2 regions of the Novipirellula artificiosorum genome follow, and region 2 is predicted to be linked to the other one. Evidence: riboswitches for the same ligand, from Rfam matches in the RefSeq annotation. Region 2 holds a riboswitch; the other holds the start of a gene.
What was found. Region 2 has a riboswitch for cyclic di-GMP ahead of Poly41_RS17595 (Flp family type IVb pilin). Riboswitches for the same ligand answer to the same signal wherever they lie in the genome.
Positions count from the first base shown of each region.

Region 1 (5,443 bases), on a different contig from region 2:
GTGATCAAGAAACGTGAAACATGCACTGTCGGCAACGATTCACGAGCTCGGGCTTGGCAAACGCAGCTTTCAGGACGAGATCGAATCTGAGTCCGATGCTGCGACAGCACGGCGACGACGGAGTCTGTTGTTGGATCATTCGACTAATGCGGGCGTGGTATACGCTCCTTCGATGACCCCTTCGGTGACGCTCAAGTCGGAACTTGGCTTCAGTATTCCATTGTATGTGTAGGATTTTTGGATTTCGACATAGGTGTTTTTGGAACCATGAAAATGTGAGTCAAACACCACACACACGGCCCATCCGGTGATGTGGAACTCCAACACGCTTCCCTGGTTGGTCACGCCATCGAACAGGGGAATCAGCTTGGTTTCGCCCTTCACCGTATGGAGTGAGGACTTCATCCCACCGGAGAGCCCTTGGTCACCATTTGCATTGAAGTCATGGCTGCTCCTGATCTGGTTGCTCTGAGGAATGCGGCCCTCTGCGTAGAGTCCATCCAGGTGCACCTGTTGGAGACCGTTGAGAACTTGATCATTGATTGTTGCCGTCGAGTTTGCAGACGTGCCGAGGTTGAGAGTCCCCCAGTTGCCGGGGAGTTGACCCCCAGAGCTGTCCTCCATACGTCCGTCGCCGTAAATACTCCAAACATTACCGTCAGGCGTTGCCTTCCAAAGATCCTCTGGGATAGAGAAAGGCAGCACGCCCACACCGGGTTCCAGAATGCTTGCCTTTTGCAGCACTGCCGTCGCCGTCGCACTCACGTCCGAATCATCCATGCCAAAGATCCTCGCGAAAAACAGCGAGACGGGGGAGTTGGCGGAAGAATCACGACGAAAGGTGACACGAACCGTGTCAAAGACACCCGTATCCAGAAGCTGAACGTCACTATAAATGGTTTCTGGATCGTATCGCCCGATCTCAATATCGGAGCCAAGAACAGTAAAGCTCCCCACATCCCTTACGTTCAAATTGGCAAAACTTCGGATCGTCGCACGGACCTTATCCAAGTCTTGATCCCCATAGGCGTCCGGCACCAGATCGCGAACGGCTGCAAGTGCGGCAGCATCGGCGGCGTGTTGCAGTCTGGATCGTTTCTTCAACAGGTATCCGCTATCGACGGCGAATGCCAGCATGGCGATGAAAATTGGAAATAGAATAGCCGCGATTACAACGATCGCGCCCTTGCGTTGCGAACGACGCCGCATGGATGGTCTGTGTAACATGGTTTCTGTTCCTCTTAGTCCGGAATGACAAATCCAACGAAGCCGATGACAAACTTGATTACTCTCGCCGCATCACGGTCGTGGCCGTGATGGTGGAAGTGCCAAAACCTGGCAGGCCTCCCATCCAGCGAACTGTTTCGTAATCAAGGGCTACCTGAACCGAAACGTTGGCACCGGACTCAATGGTTGTCAGGTCTCCCCCGGAAACCACCGAACCGGCATCGCTACCAACATTGACTGTCAGTGCCATGCCTAAATCGCCGCTCGAAGTACTTGCAAATGCATCTGCTACGTAAGCCTGAACGGCAGATTCCACTTGCTGTTGAGTTGTGGTTTCCAGGCGAGAAGCAAATCGGGCGCCCTCGCGAGATGCATTATCTAAGATCTGCGCCACATTGATACTTTGACCGACGTCGATCGCCCCCAAAACGATAAGCATCAACACGGGTGCAATCACAGCAAATTCAACCGCTGCCACTGCTCTGCGATCATGATGTCGCACCGTCGAGAATCTGATTTTAGATTTCCTGGTCATTGGAGACTCCAGTACAAAATGAATGGCCGATTGATTACTCACGCTTCATGGTTGACTTCGCCCGCAACATCACGTCGTCGCCGAAACGCGGGGCTATCCACGAGATGTCGGAGCAATTCACTTCGACGGAAGTGGTAATTTCCGTTCCCCGCTCCACGCTACTGAGATCGCCGGGGCTGATCGAAACATGACACCGATCGGCCATCGCGTCATTGAGAAGAACCGCCCTCAAGTGATCGCGGACTTTCGATTCCGCATCTTTGCGGTTGAGCGTGGTGGCAAGAATCGCTTCGCGACAACCTGCGCGAGTTGCATCGGTCAATCCCTGCTTCACCATTGAAATGCGGCTAAACTCAACCAATGCGAAGGTGAACAGGAAGAACAATGGGGCGACAATGGCCATCTCGACGGCAGTGGCACCGCGACGGTGCCTCGACTGAGGCGATCGGTATCGTGTGCGCATGATGCTCGATTCCCATTTCCAAACGAATTGTAAAACTCAACCGGCACTGGCGAAAGAAGCGAATATGCGATTCCTCGACAGCGCCCCGAATCAAGGACGTGGTTGCGACGCAATATCGCCCTTGTTTTCAGCACGGTGGTCATTCGGTTGCCACGATCTCGCATTCACGCCCTTCGGTAACCTGGCGATCCACGTTCTCATGGACCCATGGCTTTGCGTCCCAACCTCGCGATTGGTTTGCCTATTAAGGAGAAATGACCGATAGGTAGAGGAGAGATGAAGAGCAAGTATGACAGGTCAACATTAAACCTAGCTCCGATTTCCCCCGAAGCACGCGGGATCGAGCGACTTTGCATGAAGGAATTCTCCCGTATGTCCTTCGTCGCGTCCGAATGATCCAATCGAATGGATTATGCTGGCGGCTGCGTGCGTGTTCGTCCATTACACAGTTGTGACGATGTTTTATGACACGATGCCCGCATCGAGCGGCCATCTTCGGAAATGATTCGTCAGCGTTCTATCTGTTCGGGGCGGTGAGGTCAATTAGTTCCTCGACAACGACTCGTCACGCCGCTTTCGGAGACCGTGCAATTCACGCCCGAACATAAACCGATTTTCTACCTGGTTCAAGTTAAGTAGCGGTGTGGCGAAGGTAGCTCGCTTCTCGACACAATACAATTTGGAATCGAGAAATGACATCGGCAGCATCCGCCTGCGGCGAAGCGGAAAGCCGCACAAACTCCATTCGTGGTCAGCCATGGTCGTCGGTCGGAAGTTTAAATGAACGCAGTGCTAACGCCCCAATCGGAACCATTCCAGATCATCGCTCCCAACAGTTTTTGGCGCGTCGGCTGGACCAGCTTAAGCGAGTTACTGAATCGATAAACTGCTGGCGGTCTAGACACCGACGCGTCCAAGCGGATTGCAGAAAACTGCAAGGAGGCAGCCAGAGAAATACCCTACCTACAGGGATGGGAACAACAGTTGGAAGCGGTTGTCATTGCTTCTCCTGGATTCCCCGGTCTTTCGCGGCAGCGGATCGGGCCGCTGCCGCTTTCTTCACCGACTCCGCCCACGGTTGCCCGTAAACTGGCTCTTCCAATACTCCCCTGAAGCGGTAGGATTTCCTGAACGCGGGATTAGCTACCCGCCTTCAACGCCGTCGTGGTGCGACTCATCCCCGTGGGTTGCACGCGATGGCATCTTTCAACGGGGAGCAATGGAATGAGCAAGCAATCGCTACCAAGCTGGGCGAATCAACCGGCAACCAAGGCTGCGCTACTTACTGAACTATCAGCATACTTGGATGACGTGTCACGTCTTGCGAGTGTCGCGAATCGCAACGTTTCCGATGGTATGAAGTGCGGATTCTGCGAACCCGAGCCGCCGCTTAGGGCACCGCGACTAGTAAGAAAGCTTGCGGACGATTTGCCTAGATTGAAAGCGGCGATCGCGGCAAGCCCTAGCCGAGCAGACCTAGATGAGTTTCTTGGCAATACCAGACCCGAGCTTGCGCGACCAAAAGCAAAAGAACATGCTGACCACATTGCTGCGTTAGCAGTAGCATCGGAACAGCTGAAACAATTGGTAGCGGACTGTATCGCTGTGATTGAAAAGCGGGGACCGATGACTGCTGAGGAAATCGCTGTTGAGGCAAACGGTATCTTGGCTACCGAAACGAAATCGAAGAGAAGCGTACCGATCAAGAACGAATTAGCCCGCCGTGTAGGATGCTCGCCAAACGCACCAACGCTAATCAAAGCGTGGGATGACTATCGGAAAGTGGGCGGCGGTTCGCACGCCAAACCAAAATCGCTAGCAATCGATGACGGCATCGGCGGCGAAGACAAGGAACTGGAAAGGCTGATCCGCGAGCAAGAAGCGGAGGTGAAAGCAGACCTGCGAATGCCCCGGGGAAAGCAGCGTGCGCGCACGGTAATGGACGACTGATACCGATTTTGCAAGGCGATTTGCGACGTTTTGCGATTTTTGCGCGCATGATCTGACGACTACTGAAACCCCACATCAGTACTCGTACATGAGCAATCGCAGTGTCAGACCCTCCTACCCTACTCACATCGGGCCGCATGGCCCATCTACTGGGCGTGCCGCCTGATCGGGTGCGCCACGTCCTAGCGACTCGTGAGGACATCCACCCATCGGCATACGCGGGGCACGTCCGCCTGTATGACCGTCAGGCACTTGCCCGTGTACGTCACGAGCTCGCCGCTATTGCTGCCCGTCGTGGGCGCCAGGCGGTGGACAATGGCTGATTTGATCTTACGGGACACTGATCCCGATCAATTTCGTGAGCAGATCGTCTCCGACGTGATGCGACAATTGGGGAGCCTTCTGCACGAGTCATCCGAACCCCGCCTCGTCGACGGCGACCGGTTGGCGGAGTTGCTTGGCGTTAGTCGTTGCAGCGTGGACCGACTGCGAGCTGATGGCAAGATCCCATCCGTGATGATCGGTCGGCGTCGGCTGTACCGACCCGATGCTGCGATTGCTGCCCTGGAGACCAGGGACGAAAAAAGGGAGGCAACCAAAAATGGCTAACTCCCAAAGCGTTTTTGACGATGCGACCCGTCATTCACATTCTAACAACCAGTACTCGGCAGGCAAGATAGACGAACTGCGTTGGGAAGCCGAGGTCGCTGTATGGCGTGCCGTATCGTGTACCCATCATGCTTGCGTCGAGGATGGCCAACTGGTCGTCGCGGGTGGTCACGCATGCGAAATGCAGGCGCGGCTAGCGCGTTTTAATGTAGTGCGAGATGGATTTTGTCGCAGTCTCGCGGCCTATTTTTTTATTCGTGATTTTGGGGGTTCAGACAATGGCTCCTGAGATAACCAATCGGATTGATAGTTTGCTGCGAGGTGCAATGGATGCAGGGTTCGCGCTGGTGCCGCACGAGTGGGGTGTAGAGGTTGTTGGGCAAGGTGAGGGTAATAGCTGGGACTTTTCACAGCCGTTGTTCGATGATTTTGCACCCGAGGATGTATTGGAGCGTTACCGGGTTTTGGGTATTGCTCCTTCGCAGGTTCCCGAGGGGTTTACATTACCGGGTGAGGTTTCTGAGTCGGTTCAATGCTTGGATTCATTATTGGATCGATTGAGACGCAAGGAGGGCGATTACCTTTATCCGACTGGTGATTGGATTGATGGTTTTGAGTGTGGGCCAAATAAGATCACCATTGTTGCTGCCCCCCCTGGT
Region 1 covers NZ_SJPV01000015.1:21,852-27,294, reverse strand. The annotation lists gene Poly41_RS28155 (pilus assembly protein TadG-related protein) at 136-1,227, opposite strand; gene Poly41_RS28150 (TadE/TadG family type IV pilus assembly protein) at 1,286-1,804, opposite strand; gene Poly41_RS28145 (TadE/TadG family type IV pilus assembly protein) at 1,797-2,225, opposite strand; cyclic di-GMP riboswitch class I at 2,398-2,477, opposite strand; gene Poly41_RS34480 (hypothetical protein) at 2,769-2,984, opposite strand; gene Poly41_RS28140 (hypothetical protein) at 3,450-4,175, shown strand; gene Poly41_RS28135 (helix-turn-helix domain-containing protein) at 4,491-4,784, shown strand; gene Poly41_RS34475 (hypothetical protein) at 4,777-5,073, shown strand; gene Poly41_RS28130 (DnaB-like helicase C-terminal domain-containing protein) at 5,063-5,443, shown strand, end outside.
Region 1: it holds a riboswitch for cyclic di-GMP, as region 2 does, so the genes downstream of both, Poly41_RS28145 (TadE/TadG family type IV pilus assembly protein) here and Poly41_RS17595 (Flp family type IVb pilin) in region 2, are expected to answer to the same signal.

Region 2 (5,443 bases):
GGCGTCCTTGTGTCGGGTTATGTTGCAGCGATTCCTGTGATCACGCGAGGCATGCTGTTGTTGGGCGACCCGCTACAAACGGGAACCCTGCGTGGTTGGCATCAGGTCCCAGCGATTCATGGGGGCCACCTCCTTTCCATCGCGTTGTTTTTCGGTGTCTTTGCGCTGGGATTCCTGCGGCCACGCTTTTGGTGCAAATACGTTTGCCCCAGCGGGGCCGTCTTCTCCCTTGGCAATCTCGTTCGGCTGACCGAGCGGAAGGTGGAATCGAGTTGCATTCACTGTGACAAGTGCGTTGAGATCTGTCCGTTTGACGCAATCAAGCCTGACTTCACGACTCGCACGACGGATTGCACCCTCTGTCAGAGCTGTGGTGGGGTGTGCCCGGTTCACGCAATCAAGTTTGTGGCACGCGGTGATGAGACCCAATTAAAGCTGGCGAATGATCCAGCGACGAATGAAACCGCGATCGGACGACGGGGCTTTCTTTCACTGGCAGCCGGAACTACCGCGGCCGCGGTGGGCAGTGGAATCCTTGTCCATTCGATCGGAAGCGGCGGTTCTACCTTGGCTGGTTTGGCGGAACCGCGACCGGTTCGCCCACCTGGCAGCGTGCCCGAAGCAGAGTTTCTGCAAATGTGCATTCGCTGCGGTGAGTGTTTTAAGGCATGCCCGAATCATGTCTTACAGCTCGAAGGGTTCGAGCAAGGGCTCGCGGGGCTATGGGCCCCCTTGGTGAATGCGGATTGGGCAGGTTGCGAATCAAGCTGCAATGCCTGCGGCCAAGTCTGTCCCACGGGGGCGATCCGTGCTTTACCCATCGAAGAAAAACGGGTGGCAAGGATGGGGCTAGCGATTGTCAACGAATCGACCTGCCTGCCCATCGCCGGCATTGCCGCATGTCAATTGTGCGTCGATGAGTGCAACGCGGCCGGCTATCAGGCCATTGAGTTTACCCAAGTGCACACACAAGTCGACGACTTGGGTATGCCGATCGAAGGCAGCGGTTTCCTTGCCCCCGTTGTGTTAGCAGACCAATGCGTTGGATGCGGATTGTGCCAAACTCGGTGTCACGTCATCAACGTCAAACAAGCGGGCGTCTTGAAGAAATCGGCGATCGTGATCGCGGCAGGCGAAGGACGAGAAGATCGCTTGATCTCGGGGTCGTATCGGGAAAAACGCGACCAGGAAAGGACGCAACGTCAACGACGGGTTCAGGACGACGCCGGCGATTTTTTTGTGCCGTCTGACGAGTCGGAGAAACAAGAATCCGCCTCGCCGCAACCAGCCATCGATTTGGATGACCCGTTCGGATTAGGGCATCCCTCATCCTAGCCTAGGCTGGCGAGAGGCTTTGCGGCGCCACGCTATGGTTCTTCACCATCACCACTTCGCTGTAATCCGAATTAAAAACCATATCATCCATGTAGCTGGTGATCAGCATCATCCCACGGCATTGTTCGAGCTCGAACGATTCCGGCGTTCCCGGTGCCGGGTTGAAACGCGCGATGCGGCCTGGACCGTCATGGGAAACAGAGATTCGCGTATCCGCTTTGCCTACGGAGACCTTTAGGTGAACGAACCGTTTGCGAAAGGCTGGTGATTCAGCTTGCTCGGTCAATGCTTGTCGGCAAGCAGGATCGCCTGCGATGTACCCTGCAATTCGTGGATCCTCATCTTTCAATTCTAAATTTCCGTAGCTGATGGCATTGAACAGCGCACTGGCAACCGCCATTCCCACGCGGACCCGTTGAGTGGGATTCATTTCGTTGGCCGCGACGAGCGCCTCGATCACAAACTGAGAGGCGGGAGTGATCGCATCGAGTGTGTTCCCCAGCTTGTAGTAGAACTCGGGTGAACGCATTTGAGCTGCGAACGGTTCGTAAAATTGGTCGCTTCGTGCAAACGAGACCGTACGTCGAACCACGGGATTGAGTAGAACGTTGAGTGAGTTTTTTGGCACAAAGTTAGCGGCACCGAGCGCCAACGCGTCAACCGCCAAATCCTCGCTCCCGCGCGCCGTGACAACGACCGCGGGCAATTTCGGATAGTTTTCAACAATCGCTTGAACCAGCTCAAGTCCGTTCATCTCAGGCATCCGCAAATCCGTGACGACGACATCCGGCATGGCTTCAGCAATCAAGGCCATGCCCCGGCGTCCGTCTTCGGCACAACGTACCTCGTGAGCATCCTCTTCAAGCAACGTTTGCATCAGCATCATGTGAGTCGGGCTGTCTTCGCAGAGCAAGACACTAGCCATAGGAGCACTCTTTGTTTGAAATGAACCATCAATAAGAAAAAAACGGTGACCCCATGACGAAGAGGTCGTCCGGTTTTTAAGTTGTGACGAATACAGTGTTTAGGTATCCAACCACCCCTGCCCGCGCAGCGGGAGGGGTCGAGCGCAGCGAGGGGGAGGGCCGGTATGGAAACCGTGCTGGAATTTCATGCTGTCATCGCAGCCCGTTTTCCCTCTCCCTCGCTTAGGCTTGACCTCTCCCAGAGGGAGAGGTAAATCCTGTATGTCTTTTTCAATCAACAACTTAAAAACCGGACGACCTCCGAAAGGGAGGGGGCCATAAGTCTAAATTCTAACCCAAACGGGACCAGCGGGGGGAGTCATGCCCGCCAAAGCGATTCGATCAAGCGTTCCCATCAACCGTTTCTTGACGCAGCAGCTCGACGCACTCGCACCATTCGCTTGCCGTTCGCCTGAGTTGATCGACCTGGTTCGCAGTGATCGATTCCGGTGAATCCGCGTTCGCTTCGATGGTCGCGGCCAACGCGACGTCCTCATCAGGGGCGATGTAGCGCAGACAGGATTTGAGCGTATGGGCAGCGATCCGCAATGATTTGGTATTCCCGCTGGCCACGGCTTGTTCGAGATTGCGAACCAACATCGGAACCTCCTGCAGAAACGCGTCACACAGCGAGACCAGTGTGTCGGGCTGGTTTCCCGCATTGCGGCTGAGCTGATCTCGCCAGGAGGGGTCGCCCCGTCGTTGATCGTCCATCGATTTCTCCTTTTTCAAATTTCGCAAACGAACCTGTATTCTCTTTGCCAATCAAGCATCCCGCAAGCCGATGCCGATAATCCTCAAAGCCGTGTCGTTCGCTAATACAACCTGTCGTTGTGAACGACTGTCGACCCTACCACAGGGGCACTGCGACCTGATAACCCATCCAACCCTCATGACTGGCCCCTTTCGCTAATCGTTAAGGCTTCGTTGACCCGCGTTTTTTGACTGTGGCAAAACGTATCGTACCTTCAAAGTAGAAAGAGTGAGCGGATCGTAGTTCGTTCCGCTGCCAGCGTGAAAGCGTTTCCTGTGTTGGGATCGCCGGAATGGCTGGTCAGTTTCGCTCCTTCGACAAAGGCATACCGCTTGAGAAGGCGGGGCGCAAAGCCACGGGTCCGTGAGTGAATGGTGTTCGTTCTTCGTAGCGAGCACGGTTGCTTCAGGAAAGCCGAGCTGCCGGGGTGAACGAGGAGTCGAGAGCTTACGGGTTTTTTCGACGAATGGTTTACCAAGGAGCGTTAAACGAACGTCGGAGACGAGACTGCCCTTCGTTAGGGTCGTTTCACGTCGAATCGATCTTTACTTAGTTGTCGTCGTTGTGGGTCCCCCACCTAGACGATCCACATCTCACTCGCGAGGAGAGAGACATGAAGAGTTTTGCTGAAGGTATTGTTAACTTCCTGAAAGAAGAAGATGGCCCAACTGCGGTTGAATACGCTGTCATGCTTGCTTTGATCGTTGTCGTTTGCTTGGCAGCAGTTGGTACCATCGGTACGAACTCGAAAGCCAAGTTCGAAGAAGTCGGCACGGCAATCGGCGGTGGATCCTGATCCATTGCCGCTACTTCGGTAGTGGCCTGACCAACAGAATTCCACGCAGACTCTGGCATCGATCGCGCCCGCGGTCGGTGCCAGCTGCTTGGGTTCGCTTGTTTGATACGTGCCTGACGGCAAACACGCGGGATGCCAACCGACAAGCGGTGCTTGCATCTTCAAGAAATTACAAAATGTCCCGGATTGAGAGAGACGGGAGAACCTACCTATGAATTACCCACTGATTCCAGCCGACGCAGCAGCTTACGCTTGGCAACTTTCCTGTTGTTTCGTCACGTTGCTGTTTGCAATGTTCAGCTGGATGGTTGGCCCTCGCTAGTTGAAGCGAGGCATAAAACCGGTTTCCAAATCCAGCCACGCTCCTCGTGGCGCGACAGCAACCTAGCGAAGATCACCCGCTGACCCGCGGTTGCACTCCGATCGAATCGGCTCGCTCACCAAAGACCTTTACCGCACACCTTCACAGCAAACATTCTCGGGGAAGAACGACACATGGATACTCTGTTTCACGGCATGGCCGAACACTGGACGGTTTGGTTTGTTACCGTCGTTTTGATCATCGCTGCAGTGATTGATGGCGCGATTCTAAAGGTGCCAAACTGGTTAACGTTCCCCTTTATCCTCTGCGGCTGGGTTCACTGGACCCTGCAATCCGGGATTCACGGATTCGGTTTCAGCCTACTCGGCACCTTTGTTGGCATGATGTTGTTGTTGGTGCTCCGAAATGTCGGTGGCATGGGCGGCGGCGACGTGAAACTGCTCGCCGGCGTGGGCGCTTGGCTCGGAGCGATCGTCACGTTGTGGGCCTTCGCAGCGACTGCGATCGTCGGCGGGGTGATGGCGTTGTTTATGATTCTCGCCAGTGGCCAGTGGCACAAGCATTACGCGATGGCCCACCAGATCTTGCACGAATGGAAGACGGTTCGTAGCCCGTCGAAACTCTCCAAGATTGCTCGAGAGCGAAAACCGACCATGAAACTGCTGCCCTATGGGATTCCCATGGCCATCGGTTCGATTGCCTACTTCGCGATCGCCGGAATGCTGGTTTAGCAAAGCTTGTTGCTGGCTCTAGTGGACCGTCAAGGTTAAAACTGCGAGTTGGGACGTAGTGGGCTTCGCCAGAAGTCCCGAAGAACATTTGAGTGACGGATTTCTGGCGAAATCCACTACCCTAAAACTTAATGCTGACGGTCCACTAGCAACCGGCGACTGACTCAAGGGGTGTGTGATGCACCCCTTTTTCTGTGTGAAGAGACACCGTCTGGGGCAACCTGGTAGTCCGGGTCGTTCTAACGGGTTACAGCGGTCGTAACTCGCCGATCGTGCGGGTTGCAGCGGTGCCACTGTCTGCACCGAAAACCCCTATGAATCGGAACGATCCAACCGCGCTGAATCGAGCGTTGTTGTCTCCCTTCCGCCGTAGCGAACTGATCCCCACCATGGGACGTCTGAATTAGCCATGCGAAACAAATCACTCATTCTGTTACTCGCCATCGTATGCGGGACCGTTGCAGCCATCGGCATTAGTCAATGGATGCAGGCCCGAAATACGGGAGGTGGTTCAGCGCCGACGATCGAGATCTTTGTTGC
Region 2 covers NZ_SJPV01000006.1:183,268-188,710, forward strand. The annotation lists gene Poly41_RS17580 (4Fe-4S dicluster domain-containing protein) at 1-1,335, shown strand, start outside; gene Poly41_RS17585 (response regulator) at 1,337-2,260, opposite strand; gene Poly41_RS17590 (Hpt domain-containing protein) at 2,643-3,014, opposite strand; cyclic di-GMP riboswitch class I at 3,367-3,481, shown strand; gene Poly41_RS17595 (Flp family type IVb pilin) at 3,668-3,850, shown strand; gene Poly41_RS17600 (A24 family peptidase) at 4,346-4,903, shown strand; gene cpaB (Flp pilus assembly protein CpaB) at 5,313-5,443, shown strand, end outside.